Regions from separate parts of the Pseudoalteromonas sp. GutCa3 genome, predicted to be linked through region 4. Evidence: predicted binding sites of a transcription regulator. Region 4 holds the regulator's gene; each other region holds the start of a gene.

Region 1 (3,215 bases), on a different contig from region 4:
TTACTCACAGCTCAGGTAAATCACTTACTTATAAAGATTTAATCGACTTAGCATTTACAATAACGCCACCAGAAGCTGACAAACTAACACTTAAAACACGCAAAGAATGGCGTTATATTAATACCGGTATGGCGCACATAGATTTAGCCGATTTAGTAACAGGCAAAGCTATATTTGCAGCCGATGTACGCGAACCACAAGCGCTGGTGGCTATAATTGAACGCCCGCCGGTAGTAGGCGGTGTTGTTAAGTCATTTGATGCCAGTGCTACAAAAGCGATAAACGGCGTTATAGATGTTATTGAAATACCTGCACCAAAAGGCGCACCGCAGTTTCAGCCAAAAGGTGGCATTGCGATTATAGCTAAAAACACATGGGCTGCATGGCAAGGGCGTAAAGCATTAAAAGTGGTGTGGGATGATGGCAAAAATGGCGATTACAATTCAGAAGAATTTAAAAAGTCATTACTAAAAACAGTACAAACTCCACAGGCAAACATACGTGATAAAGGCGATGCCATGGGCGTGTTGGCTAAGTCGAGCAATAAATTGGTAGCAGATTATTACGCACCGCATCTTGCTCAAGCACCAATGGAGCCGCCTTGTGCAACAGCTATGTACAACAAAGACAGTGTTGATATATGGGCTGCTACGCAAAATCCACAAGCCGATATGAAAACAGTGGCGGCAATGCTTGGCATGGATGAGAGCAAAATTAATGTTCACGTTACCATGTTAGGAGGCGGTTTTGGGCGTAAGTCAAAACCTGACTTTTCAGCAGAAGCAGCTTACCTTTCAATGAAAGTAGGCAAACCTATTCGTGTGCAATGGACGCGTGAAGACGACATACAACATGGTTTTTACCATGCGGTTTCGGCTCAGCACATTGAAGCATCGCTAGATAAAAATGGCGCTATAGAATCTTATTTACACCGCACCGCGTTTTCACCGATCACCTCTACCTTTTCAGAAGGGGCGACTACGCCAGGAAGCTTTGAACTGCGCTTAGGATTTACCGATAACCCTATTAACACACCTAACATGAAGTTAGAAAACGGTGATGCGCCTGCTAAAGCACGAATTGGTTGGATGCGTTCTGTATCAAATATTTTTCATGCCTTTGCTATTCAGTCATTTATTGGTGAAGCAGCGCACAAAGCCGGTCGCGACCAAAAAGACTATTTACTAGACACTATAGGTCCGAGTCGTATTGTTGATGTAACAGAGCAAAATGCTACATACGATAATTACGGTGGCGATAAAGCGGTTTATCCTCTAGATATTGGCAGACTGCGCCATGTTATTGAAAAAGTAGCTGACATGAGTAAATGGGGGCGAGAGCTTCCTAAAGGTCGAGGTTTAGGAATAGCAGCACACAGAAGCTTTTTAACTTACGTAGCTACGGTAGTTGAAGTAGAAGTGTCGGATGCTGGCGATTTAAAAGTAATTAAGTCGTGGGTTGCCATTGATGCGGGTACGGTTGTAAACACCGACACCGTTAAAAACCAAACCCAAGGTGGCTCTATTTACGGGATTACAACTGCAATCAGCGATGGTATTACCTTTGATAAAGGCCGCGTACAGCAAAGTAATTTTCATGATTATCGCGTACCGCGTATGAGCGACTCACCTCTTGAGATTGACGTTGAAATTGTACAAAGTGATGCACCACCAGCAGGGGTAGGCGAGCCGTCTACACCAGTTTATACGCCAGCATTATGTAATGCTATTTTTGCAGCGTGCGGAAAGCGTATTAGGCAGTTACCGATTGGTAACCAATTAAAAGCGTAGCTAAATAACCTACAGCTTAAACAAAAAAACCGCCAAATGGCGGTTTTTTTAAAAGCGGTTAACGCGGTTTAACGACCTTTTTCAAACTCATCAACTTCACGCTCTGCTTCTTCTTTAGATTTACCGTATTGCTGCTGAATTTTACCAACTAGCTCTGTACGGCTACCTTCAATTTTATCTAAATCGTCGTTGGTAAGATCGCCCCATTTTTGTTGAGCCTTACCTTTAAGTTCTTTCCAATTACCTTCGATACGATCGCTGTTCATAAGTTTATCCTTACTTTAGGTTAGTGAATTAACTGTCAGTTATAAAGTAGCAAGCCTTGTACCAATGAATAATAATGGTTTTATTGTTTTTATTATCAGTTGGTTATATTTTCATGTTGAGCGATTTTTTTTTAATATTGAGCTTTTTATTAAAAAATATACATAGCAGCCTGTAATTATTGCTGACATAAATTAGGCCGCTTTGATGTAACTCATTCTTAAATTTTTGTTTTAAGCTAATATGCAGGTATTAAACAAAGTAGTTAAGCTGAGTGAGTTATGAATACTAAGACGTGTGAATATGGAGTGGGTGACTGCTCATACAAAATGGCAGGTGAGTTAGCAGGTATTACACAATTGGTGAATGCGTTTTACGATAATATGGACGCTTTAAAAGAGGCTGAAAATATAAGGAGTATGCATTCAAAAGACTTATCGGCATCGCGAAAAAAGCTCGCTTATTTTTTGTCGGGCTGGTTAGGTGGTCCTAAATTATACGCTGAACATTTTGGCAGTATTAACATTCCTCAAGCGCACAAACATTTACATGTAGGAATTGAGCAAAGTGATGCATGGCTTTTATGCATGCAAAAAGCGGTTGATGGGCAACCTTACGAAGCACCATTTAAAATTTACTTAATGCAGCAATTACGAGTGCCTGCAGATCGAATTAGAATGGTGTCGGGTAGTTAATAGCAATTATTAATAAGCATCTACCGCTGTGTCGCTGCGGTTTTTTGTTACAATGCCTGCAAAGCAATTTAGGGTAAATAGCTGTGCTGCCGGTTCAAGACATATATCAACAACTCGTTACTACATTACAAAGTAATCCTATTACGTTATTACAAGCGCCGCCTGGTGCGGGTAAATCTACGTGGTTGCCGCTGCAACTAATGCGCGATGGGCATTTTAAACGTATTGTAATGCTAGAGCCTCGCCGTTTAGCTGCTCGTAATATAGCCAGCTACCTAGCAAAGTGCCAAAACGAGAGTGTTGGGCAAAGTGTGGGCTTGCGGATTAGGGGCGAGAGTAAAGTAAGCGCTAATACGCGTCTTGAAATAGTTACCGAAGGCATGCTAACGCGCATGTTGCAAAACGACCCCGAATTAAGCGATATTGATTTACTGATATTTGATGAATTTCATGAGCGTTCAATTGC
Region 2 (3,215 bases), on a different contig from region 4:
ATTTGGTTTTGCGCAGGGACTAATATGTCATCTCTAAAAGCAAGTAAGCCGCCAATTTTGCCTTTAAGCTTACTTACATCAACTTCAAGCGGCACTGCTTTGCCACCATTAACGTCAAGCGTGAATTCTTTAAAATTAGGATCGGGGTCGCCCGTCATCGAAAATAAGTTAAATGCGCCATTTTGCATAACAACTGCTTCGCCTGTGCCCATAAAAACGAGTTTTTCGCCATTTGGACCATCAAGCGTTTCAATGTCTATTAGCTCTGATAAGTCGCGTATTGCTTTATCGCGTTCGTTATAGGTAGAGCTGGCATCTGCGGCGTTATTAGTGCCATTAACTGCTGCAATATTTTGATTTAGCGTGCTAATACTTTGAATTAGTGAGTTTGCTTCATCTGAAAATATTTCGAGCTGCTCGTTCACTACACTTTTTTGATCAAGCACGATGCCTGAAAGCCTATCCATTTGATCAATTAAGCTTTGCGCATCTGTTATTACTAATGAGCGGGCAACGGTAGATGACGGTTGATTTAGCGCTTCTTGCACGTTATTAAATAAAGAGTTAATTCCGGTCGAAAGGTTGTTCGACTCTTCAGAAAAAATAGTATCAACTCGATTAGCCTCAGTAATAAACTGATCGAAAAACGATTTATTAGAGGTGTCACGATTTAGCTGTGACTGAGCAAACTCGTTTAGTAATCGGTATGTTTCGCCTCGCCCTACTTGGTTATCAACCATAGTGGTAAATTCAGTACGCTCACGTACGTAGCCTACGGTATTTACATTGGCAATATTTTTACTTGTCGTTTGCAATAGCTCCGAGCTTGCTCTAACCCCAGAACTGGCAATGTTTAATAAATTAAACGACATGTTACTCTACTCCTTGGCGGATCACGTTTGCCGCAATGTCTTTTAGCTGGCTGCTATTGAGCACTTTTTTTATTTTGCTGGCATAATTTGGATCGGTTGCATAACCTGCTTTTTGTAATGAATCTAAAAAGTCGTTTGGTTTTGCTGTATTTTGTAATGCTTCTTGGTAGCGTGGGTTTTGCGTTAAAAAATCAACGAAGTCGTTCACGCTATCTTTAATTGAATCGTAGGCTCTAAAGCTGGCTTGTTTTTTAACGGGTGTACCTTGCTCAAACTCAAGCGTTACTTTGCTTGCTTTATCGCCTTCCCAGCTTTTATCTGACTTAATATTAAATAAGTTATTTGAGCTGCCACCGTCACTTTTATTAATAATGTGTTTACCCCAACCGGTTTCAAGTGCCGCTTGAGCAACCATTACCGCTGGGTTTAAACCAATTTTTTGCGCTGCAGTTTTAGCGTGTTCCCACACTGAACTTACAAACTCTTCTGCATTTTTAAATGTTGGGCTATCGGTTTTAGACTCTGCAGTATCGACTTTAGGCTCAGCAATATCGGCTTTAGTGCTATTGACGATAAGATCGGGTTGCTTGTTTTTTTGCTCATGAGGAAGAGCTGAGCCGACTTGCGTATCGCTAAAAATATCTTTGGTTGTTCTAAGCACCGAGCCTGGCATAAAGTTTTTAGACTCAGGCGATAACTGCTGAACAATTAAATCGGCAAGGCCTAACGAGCCATTTGATGAAAGCTCTGTAGAAAGTTGCTGATCGTGCATTTCTTCAAAAAACTTTACGCCACTTGAATTAAATGGACTGTCTTTATCTTCAAATGCTTCGTTAGCTTTGCGCATTCCTTTGAGCAACATTTGCGTAAAAATAGCTTCAAATTGTGCGGCCGCTTTTTTGAGCGCAGCTTTGGAAGCATCAGTTGATGCATCACCACTCGTTAAGGCTTCTTTACGAAGTGAATCTAAGTTGCCTAAATCAAAAAAGTTTTGTTTATCGAGGTGATTAGTTTCCATCGGCTTTTTGACACAAAATGAATAATGCAGTTAAAAATGCAAAAACTGAGCCACTACCGATAAAACGAGGAAGATAAAAATAATAAACTTAAGTTGCTGTAAATCAAAAGCCCTAATTTCAAAAATATAGGGCTTAAGTACTAAGTTATTTATTGGCTTGGGTTATTTATATAACAACTAACTGTCCGTTAATTGCGCCGGCTTCTTTTAGTGCTTCTAAAATAGCCATTAAGTCACCAGGCGCTGCGCCTACTTCGTTAATTGCGCGAACTAAATCGTCAAGGCTTACACCTGGATTAAATACAAAGGCGCGCGAGTCGTCTTGGTTTACATCAATAATACTTTGCTGAGTAACAACGGTGTCACCGTTTGCTAGCGGGTTTGGTTGCGACACATTTTGTTGCTCTGCAATTGTTACTGTTAAGCCACCATGAGTTATAGCCGCAGGCTGAAGTTTAACGTTTTTGCCAATGACAATTGTACCGGTACGCGAGTTAACTATAATTTTAGCGGCCATATCAGCTGGCTTAAATTCTAAGTTTTCGAGTGTCGATAAGTACGATACACGCTGGGATGCATCGCGTGGTGCAATAACACGGATAGAAACAGAATCAATTGCTTGTGCGCTATTTGGGCCAACTAGGTCATTAATTGTTTTTTCTAGGCGTTTTGCCGTTGTAAAGTCTGGGCGGTTTAGGTTGAAGGTAATGTAATCGCCTTGCATAAATGGGCTTTCTACAGTGCGTTCAACTGTTGCGCCATTTGGTATACGACCAACTGTAGGGGTGTTAATTACAACCTTACTACCATCAAGGCCTTGTGCGCCTAAGCCACCGACAATTAAGCTACCTTGTGCAATAGCGTATACGTTACCGTCTACACCCTTTAGAAAGGTTTGTAGTAAAGTACCGCCACGTAAACTGCCTGCACTACCAATAGAAGAAACCGTAATATCTATTGTTTGTCCGGGCTTTCTAAATGCAGGTAATTCTGCATGCACAGCAACAGCGGCAACATTTTTAATTTTAGGACTTTGAGTTGAAGGTAGCGTAATACCAAAGCTGTTCAACATGCCTCTAAAACTTTGTTGTGTGTATGAGTTTTGCTCGCCAGTGCCTGGTAAACCAACCACTAAGCCATAACCAACTAATTGGTTAGAGCGTACGCCTTCAACCATAGACACATCTTTTATGCGCTCGGCACTGGCAGTAAACTGCCAACCTAATAACACAACTAAACATAAAGCTTTAAGGCTATTCATGTTGTTACCCTCTAAAATGGAAACAGCGAACTGCTAAAGAAACGTGTAAGCCAACCAGGACTTT
Region 3 (3,215 bases), on a different contig from region 4:
TAGGAATAAACGCACCAATAAGCAGTTGTACTGGTAACAGCTCAAGTTCAATTTGACCAAAGGCAGCGAGTAGGGCTGTGGCAAGTAGGCTACTTAAAATAGTCAATCGCCAGCCTAAAATTAATGTAGCAGCCGTAACACCTAGTATGTGTAAATCAAGGCCAGTTAAAATGCCAGCCTTTATTCGCCAAAGCACTGCAAACACTAACGCACACGCAAGTACGCTAGTTTGACGGACGGGCGTACTAAGCAATGTTTTATATGTTTTTTTATCAAAGCTTAATAGAGCAATAATAATTACAAGAGCCCAAAGTAGCCCCTGTATTGTTAGGCTTAGCATAATAATTACTTAAATGTTGACCATATAGGGGCATGATCTGACGGTTTTTCAATACCGCGAAGTTCGTAATCAATACCTGTATCTATGCAGCGTGCTGCAAGCTCATTGGTTGCAAGCACTACATCTATACGAAGTCCTCGATTATCTACAAACCCTTTAGAGCGATAGTCAAACCACGAGTATTGATCGTCTGTTTCGGGGTTTTGCTCTCTAAAGGTGTCTTTAAAACCCCAATTAAGTAATGTTGCAAGCCATTCACGCTCTACCGGTTGAAAAGAACATTTACCCGTTTTTAACCAACGTTTAGCATTTACGTCGCCAATACCAATATCTAAATCGGTGGGTGATATGTTGATATCCCCCATGACAATTACATCTTGATCGGGTGTGTGATTGGTTTCAAGGTGTGTCATTAAATCTTTATAAAATTGACGTTTATAAGGGAATTTAGTTTCGTGATTAATATTATCACCTTGTGGGAAATAGCCATTCATGACAGTAAGGTCGCGACCGTTTTCTTGTTCAACAGTGACGCTTATCATGCGTTTTTGCGATTCATCTGTATCGGTGGCAAAACCTTTTAAGACCGATTTAGGCTCTTTTTTGCATAACATAGCTACGCCATAATGCGCTTTTTGACCATGAAAGTAGACGTGATATCCCATTTTTTGTACATCTTCTAATGGGAATGCTTCGTCGTGAACTTTAATCTCTTGCAAGCCAATAACGTCTGGTTGATGTTTGTCGATAATTGCTTGTAATTGGTGAAGACGAGCACGCAGACCATTGATATTGAAAGAAATCACTTTCATAAAATTTACCTTAAAATTGGTTCTATTTAATAGCTTAAATTGTATCAGTAAATACGCGTACATAACATGACTGAATTGAGATAATAGCTGCGCAAATGTTGATCAAATGATGGATAAAGTTTAAACATTGTGAATACAATATTAATTATTTAAATAAATAAAAAATTCAATTGAACTTAACTTTATTGAATATATAATGCGCGAAATTCACTTGTTTAGCTCGTTCAAATAGGATCTCTCATGAAAATTCAACTACTTTTAGCCACTGCTTTACTAGCATCTGCAACTGCGTCAGCTCAAAGCAATACTTACTTTAGCCAAGATAACAAAATTGAGTCTAAGTTATGTGTACTAAGTGCAAACGAAGGCTTTAGCGTTGCTCGTAAAGAAGCTGCCCAGCACGGTGTTTACCTATCTCGTTTTTCTAAAAGCATTTTATGTAATGGTGAAGATATTCGTGATATTGCTAAAAAAACGACATTAAGCAACGCATCAGTTGAGAAAGTAGAAGTATTTGCAAAAGACGCTCAACAAGAAACTCAATTATGTATGACGGCTTTAAAACAAGGTTTAGCACCTGTTCGTCAAAAAATTGGTAACCTAAACTCATTAAAATGTAATGGTCAAAACGTTACTGAGTTTGTTAAACGCTACCAAAACGCAGCAATCTAATTGTTAGCTTAACTATATAAGTAAAATTGAAATGCCTGGTTTTTACCGGGTATTTTTTTGCAAAAATTACAAGGTTGTTTGCAAAGCTTGCAAGCTTAACTTATTGAAACTGTTTAATAAATATACCGGCTGAGATTAAGTTATTGATTATTATAAGTTAACTATTATTGGCATTGGATTTGTATTAGTTAAAGTGACATTTAATTAATTACGAAGGATACGTCTTATGAAAAAGTTAACATTAGCAGCCACTATTTTAGCATCATTAAGCCTAGCGGCTTGTTCATCTAATCAAGGTCTTGAAAGAATAGACAGTGACTTTGCAAGTTTAGATAATGATAGCGATGGCTATATCTCAAAAGTTGAAGCTGATGACGATAGCATTTGGGGCCATTTTTCAAATATTGATACCAATATGGATAACGAAATTAGCCGCAAAGAATTTAACACTTATATGAAGTTAAACAATGGTAAAGTAGCCACTGATTCTGAAGTAAGTGAGTCGGCATTTAAAGCTGAAATTGCTAAATTCGATAAAATTGAAAGCAGTTTTTCAAGCTTAGATAACGACAGCAATGGCTATATCTCGGTAGTTGAAGGTAACGATGATGATATTTCAAATCATTTTGGTTACATGGATAAAAACCAAGATAAGCGCATCAGTAAAAGCGAGTTTATGGGTTACATTAAAAAATACGGTAACGCAGTAGCTGAAGATGATGCATTAGAAGCTTTTAAAAGTAACTAATAGTTACCATTTTAGTAAGTAAGATTAAAGCCAGTGCTAGTCACTGGCTTTTTTGTGTTTTAAATTTAGTTATTTGATAGATATATTTTCCTAGTTTGGTGTTGTTCTGTCATAATAGATGGCTGTGTATTTTTATTTGTTAAGAGTGTGTATGGCGGGTCGGCGAATTAGTGATGAACAACTAGTTGAGATCATTGAAGCAGCTATTTTTGTTGCAGATAAGCCTGTTAGTAAACGCCACCTTAAAGACATCGTATTAATAGATTTAGCTATTTCTATGACGCGAATAAATGACGCAATAGATACAATACAAGAACATTTTCAAACTCGTGGTATTCGCTTAGTTGAAGTTGGTAGTGGGTATCGGTTTCAGGCATGCAGTAGTTTAAGCCCTTGGTTAAATAACTTGTGGCAAGAACGCGCACCAAAATACTCGCGTGCTTTACTGGAAACATTATCACTTATTGCATACAGGCAGCCCATTACACGCGGCGAAATTGAGCAAGTAAGAGGTGTTACTACGGGTTCGAATATTATTAAAACCTTACTCGAAAGAGAGTGGGTTAAAGTGGTAGGGCATAAAGAGGTTCCGGGAAAGCCGGCTTTATATGCAACTACTAAGCAATTTTTAGATTATTTTTCG
Region 4 (3,215 bases):
ACAAGTATCGCAAGCGGGACAAAAAATAAATGCTAAAAGCATTACCTACGATATAGAGCAGCAGCTAATCAGTGCCGAAAAAGATGAAAACTCAACTGACCGCGTTCACACAATTTTAGTGCCAATCGAGACTAAAAAAAGTAAAAAAAGCGACAAAGGTCAACCATGAGCACATTAAAAGCAGAGCTATTAGCAAAGAGCTATAAAGGCCGTGAAGTTGTAAAAAACGTCGGCCTTGAAGTCAAAGCTGGCAGTATTGTTGGCTTACTTGGCCCTAACGGCGCAGGTAAAACTACCACGTTTTATATGATAGTAGGACTTGTACCTAGCGACAAAGGTAAAATATCGATAGACGATAACGATATTACTCTTTTACCTATGCATAGTCGTGCTAGATTAGGCATTGGCTACTTACCGCAAGAGTCTTCAATATTCAGAAAGCTGACTGTTTATCAAAACTTAATGGCCATTTTAGAAACGCGCAAAGAGTTAAATAAACAAGCTAGAGAAGACACTCTCGATAAATTATTAGATGAATTTAGCATACAACACATTCGTGATAGCCAAGGTATGGCATTGTCAGGAGGCGAACGTCGTCGTGTTGAAATAGCACGTGCGCTGGCAGCAGATCCTAAATTTATATTACTGGATGAACCATTTGCAGGTGTTGACCCTATTTCGGTATTAGATATAAAGAAAATAATAGAACATCTTAAAAATCGTGGGATTGGTGTATTAATTACCGATCATAACGTAAGAGAAACCCTTGATGTTTGTGAAAAAGCCTACATTGTTTCTCATGGGGAGCTGATTGCATCAGGTACTCCAGAACACGTATTAAATGATAAAACAGTACGCGATGTTTACTTAGGCGAGCAATTTAGGCTGTAACATTTACGCCATGTCTTTAAGCATCTGCTAGTATTAATTATAACAACATAAAAGGATTGTTAGAGATACATGAGGCAATCACTACAGCTGCGCATGGGCCAGCAACTTACAATGACTCCACAGCTGCAACAAGCTATTCGTTTGTTGCAACTCAGTACATTGGATCTCCAGCAAGAAATACAAGAAGCTCTCGACAGCAACCCGCTATTAGAGGTTGAAGAAGCAGACTATTCAGAAGACGCTGCAGGTAAAAACGAGCAAAAAGCAGATACAGATGACATAACTGTTAGCGCATCTGCCGATGATGCTCCAAGCGAATACGAACAAGATAGTGGTGAAGCACTTGCAAAAGACACGCTAAGTGACGACATGGCTATGGATGTTAGTTGGGATGAGTACATGAGTGCCGCCCCAGCAGCATCATCGGGTCCGATGCCTGAAGACGAATCAATATACCAAGGCGCCTCTACTGAAACGCTCCATGAGTATTTAATGTGGCAGTTACAACTAACGCCATTTAGCCCTACAGACGAAGCTATTGCTATTGCGATTGTAGAAGCCGTCGATGATTCAGGTATTTTAACACTAAGCTGCGAAGAGATTTTAGAAAGCTTTAATCAAGAAAACGAAGATGATAACGAAGTCGAACTTGATGAAATTGAAGCTGTATTAAAACGCATCCAACTGTTTGATCCTGTTGGTATTGCTGCACGTAGTTTACAAGAGTGTTTGTGTATTCAGCTTAACCAGTTTGATAAAGAAACACCTTACATTAATGAAACAAAAATGATTTTAACCGAGCATATTGATTTATTAGCTGCTCGTGACTATCGTACATTAATGAAGAAAACTAAGCTCAAAGAAGAAGAGCTTAAAGAAGTAATGACATTAATACATACTCTTAGCCCTAAACCTGCAGATACTATTGTAAGAGAAGAATCTGAGTATGTTATTCCTGATGTGTCAGTTAAAAAAATTAAAGGCCGCTGGGTTGTTGAGTTAAACCCAGATAGCATGCCTAAAATTCGTGTTAATAGCCAATACGCGGCAATGTCTCGCACTGTAAAATCCAGTGGTGACAGCCAGTTTATTCGCTCGCATTTACAAGAAGCTAAATGGTTTATTAAAAGCTTAGAAAGTAGAAACGACACGCTATTAAAAGTAACAAATTGTATTGTTAAGCAACAACAAGGCTTTTTTGAACACGGTCCTGAAGCCATGAAACCAATGGTTTTAAATGATGTTGCTGAAATGGTAGAAATGCACGAATCAACAATTTCGCGCGTAACAACCCAAAAGTATATGCACACACCCCGTGGTATATTTGAGCTTAAATATTTTTTCTCAAGCCATGTAAGCACCGAAAACGGGGGGGAATGTTCATCTACAGCAATCCGTGCGCTTATCCGAAAATTAATCGCAGCAGAAAACTCAGCAAAACCATTGAGTGATAGCAAAATAGCGGATATATTGGCTGAGCAAGGAATTAAAGTAGCGAGACGTACAATCGCAAAATACCGCGAATCTCTGGCTATTCCACCGTCAAATCAGCGTAAAAGTTTGATTTAAGACGCAAAAAAAAGAGGGTAATGCTTATGCAACTAAACTTAACTGGTCGTCACGTAGAATTAACCGATTCACTAAGAGACTATATTAATACCAAATTTGCGAAGCTAGAAAGACACTCTGATCATATTAATAATGTTCATGTCATTCTCGATGTAGAAAAATTAAATCAAAAAGCAGAAGCCACCATACACGTAAGCGGTGCTGAGCTATTTGCCTCTACAGAACATCAAGATATGTATGCCGCCATTGACTCGTTGATCGACAAGCTCGATCGACAAGTAATTAAACACAAAGAGAAGCTTGCTCGACACTAATATGATGAAATTAAGCTCACTTATATGCCAGGACTGCAGCAAAGCTGCGGTCCTTTTTAATAGCAAAAAAAGAATTTTAGAGTTCATTAGCGAACTTGCTCACGACAAACTTCCGTATTTACCGCAACAAGATATTCTTAATGCTTTAATGAGCAGAGAAAAATTGGGTAGTACAGGTATAGGGCGTGGCATTGCCATTCCTCATGGAAGAATGAGCGGTGCAGAAGAGCCTTTGGCTTTAGTACTCGTTAGCGAAACTCCAATAAATTTTGATGCAATCGATAATCGCCCTGTTGATATTTTCGTCGCACTCATCGTACCAGATGGCGATAACCAGCAGCACTTAAAGACTCTAGCAACCATTGCTGATAAACTAAACAACAAAGATTTTTGTAAACAGTTACGCAGTGCAAAATCAGATACTGAGCTTTACCAAGTTAT

The links. The regulator sigma-54, encoded in region 4, starts transcription at its own class of promoters, with help from an activator protein. The targets are predictions, from matches to a motif close to GTTGGCACGNNNNTNGNNT.
Region 1: a site for sigma-54 is predicted at 2,104-2,122, ahead of CXF64_RS18765 (CsbD family protein). Genes of this name have one in related genera too.
Region 2: a site for sigma-54 is predicted at 1,927-1,945, ahead of flgJ (flagellar assembly peptidoglycan hydrolase FlgJ). Genes of this name have one in related genera too.
Region 3: a site for sigma-54 is predicted at 1,991-2,009, ahead of CXF64_RS07800 (EF-hand domain-containing protein). Genes of this name have one in related genera too.

Annotation. Positions count from the first base shown of each region.
Region 1 covers NZ_PJBK01000101.1:166,938-170,152, forward strand. Annotated here, with positions in the region: gene CXF64_RS18760 (xanthine dehydrogenase family protein molybdopterin-binding subunit) at 1-1,790, shown strand, start outside; gene CXF64_RS18765 (CsbD family protein) at 1,859-2,056, opposite strand; gene CXF64_RS18770 (group II truncated hemoglobin) at 2,336-2,749, shown strand; gene hrpB (ATP-dependent helicase HrpB) at 2,833-3,215, shown strand, end outside.
Region 2 covers NZ_PJBK01000034.1:52,436-55,650, forward strand. Annotated here, with positions in the region: gene flgK (flagellar hook-associated protein FlgK) at 1-872, opposite strand, end outside; gene flgJ (flagellar assembly peptidoglycan hydrolase FlgJ) at 874-1,890, opposite strand; gene CXF64_RS07375 (flagellar basal body P-ring protein FlgI) at 2,057-3,151, opposite strand; gene flgH (flagellar basal body L-ring protein FlgH) at 3,163-3,215, opposite strand, start outside.
Region 3 covers NZ_PJBK01000035.1:73,270-76,484, forward strand. Annotated here, with positions in the region: gene CXF64_RS07785 (energy-coupling factor ABC transporter permease) at 1-340, opposite strand, end outside; gene xthA (exodeoxyribonuclease III) at 346-1,152, opposite strand; gene CXF64_RS07795 (exonuclease III) at 1,393-1,824, shown strand; gene CXF64_RS07800 (EF-hand domain-containing protein) at 2,051-2,572, shown strand; gene scpB (SMC-Scp complex subunit ScpB) at 2,724-3,215, shown strand, end outside.
Region 4 covers NZ_PJBK01000056.1:84,027-87,241, forward strand. Annotated here, with positions in the region: gene lptA (lipopolysaccharide transport periplasmic protein LptA) at 1-169, shown strand, start outside; gene lptB (LPS export ABC transporter ATP-binding protein) at 166-891, shown strand; gene CXF64_RS09670 (RNA polymerase factor sigma-54) at 961-2,460, shown strand; gene hpf (ribosome hibernation promoting factor) at 2,487-2,774, shown strand; gene ptsN (PTS IIA-like nitrogen regulatory protein PtsN) at 2,779-3,215, shown strand, end outside.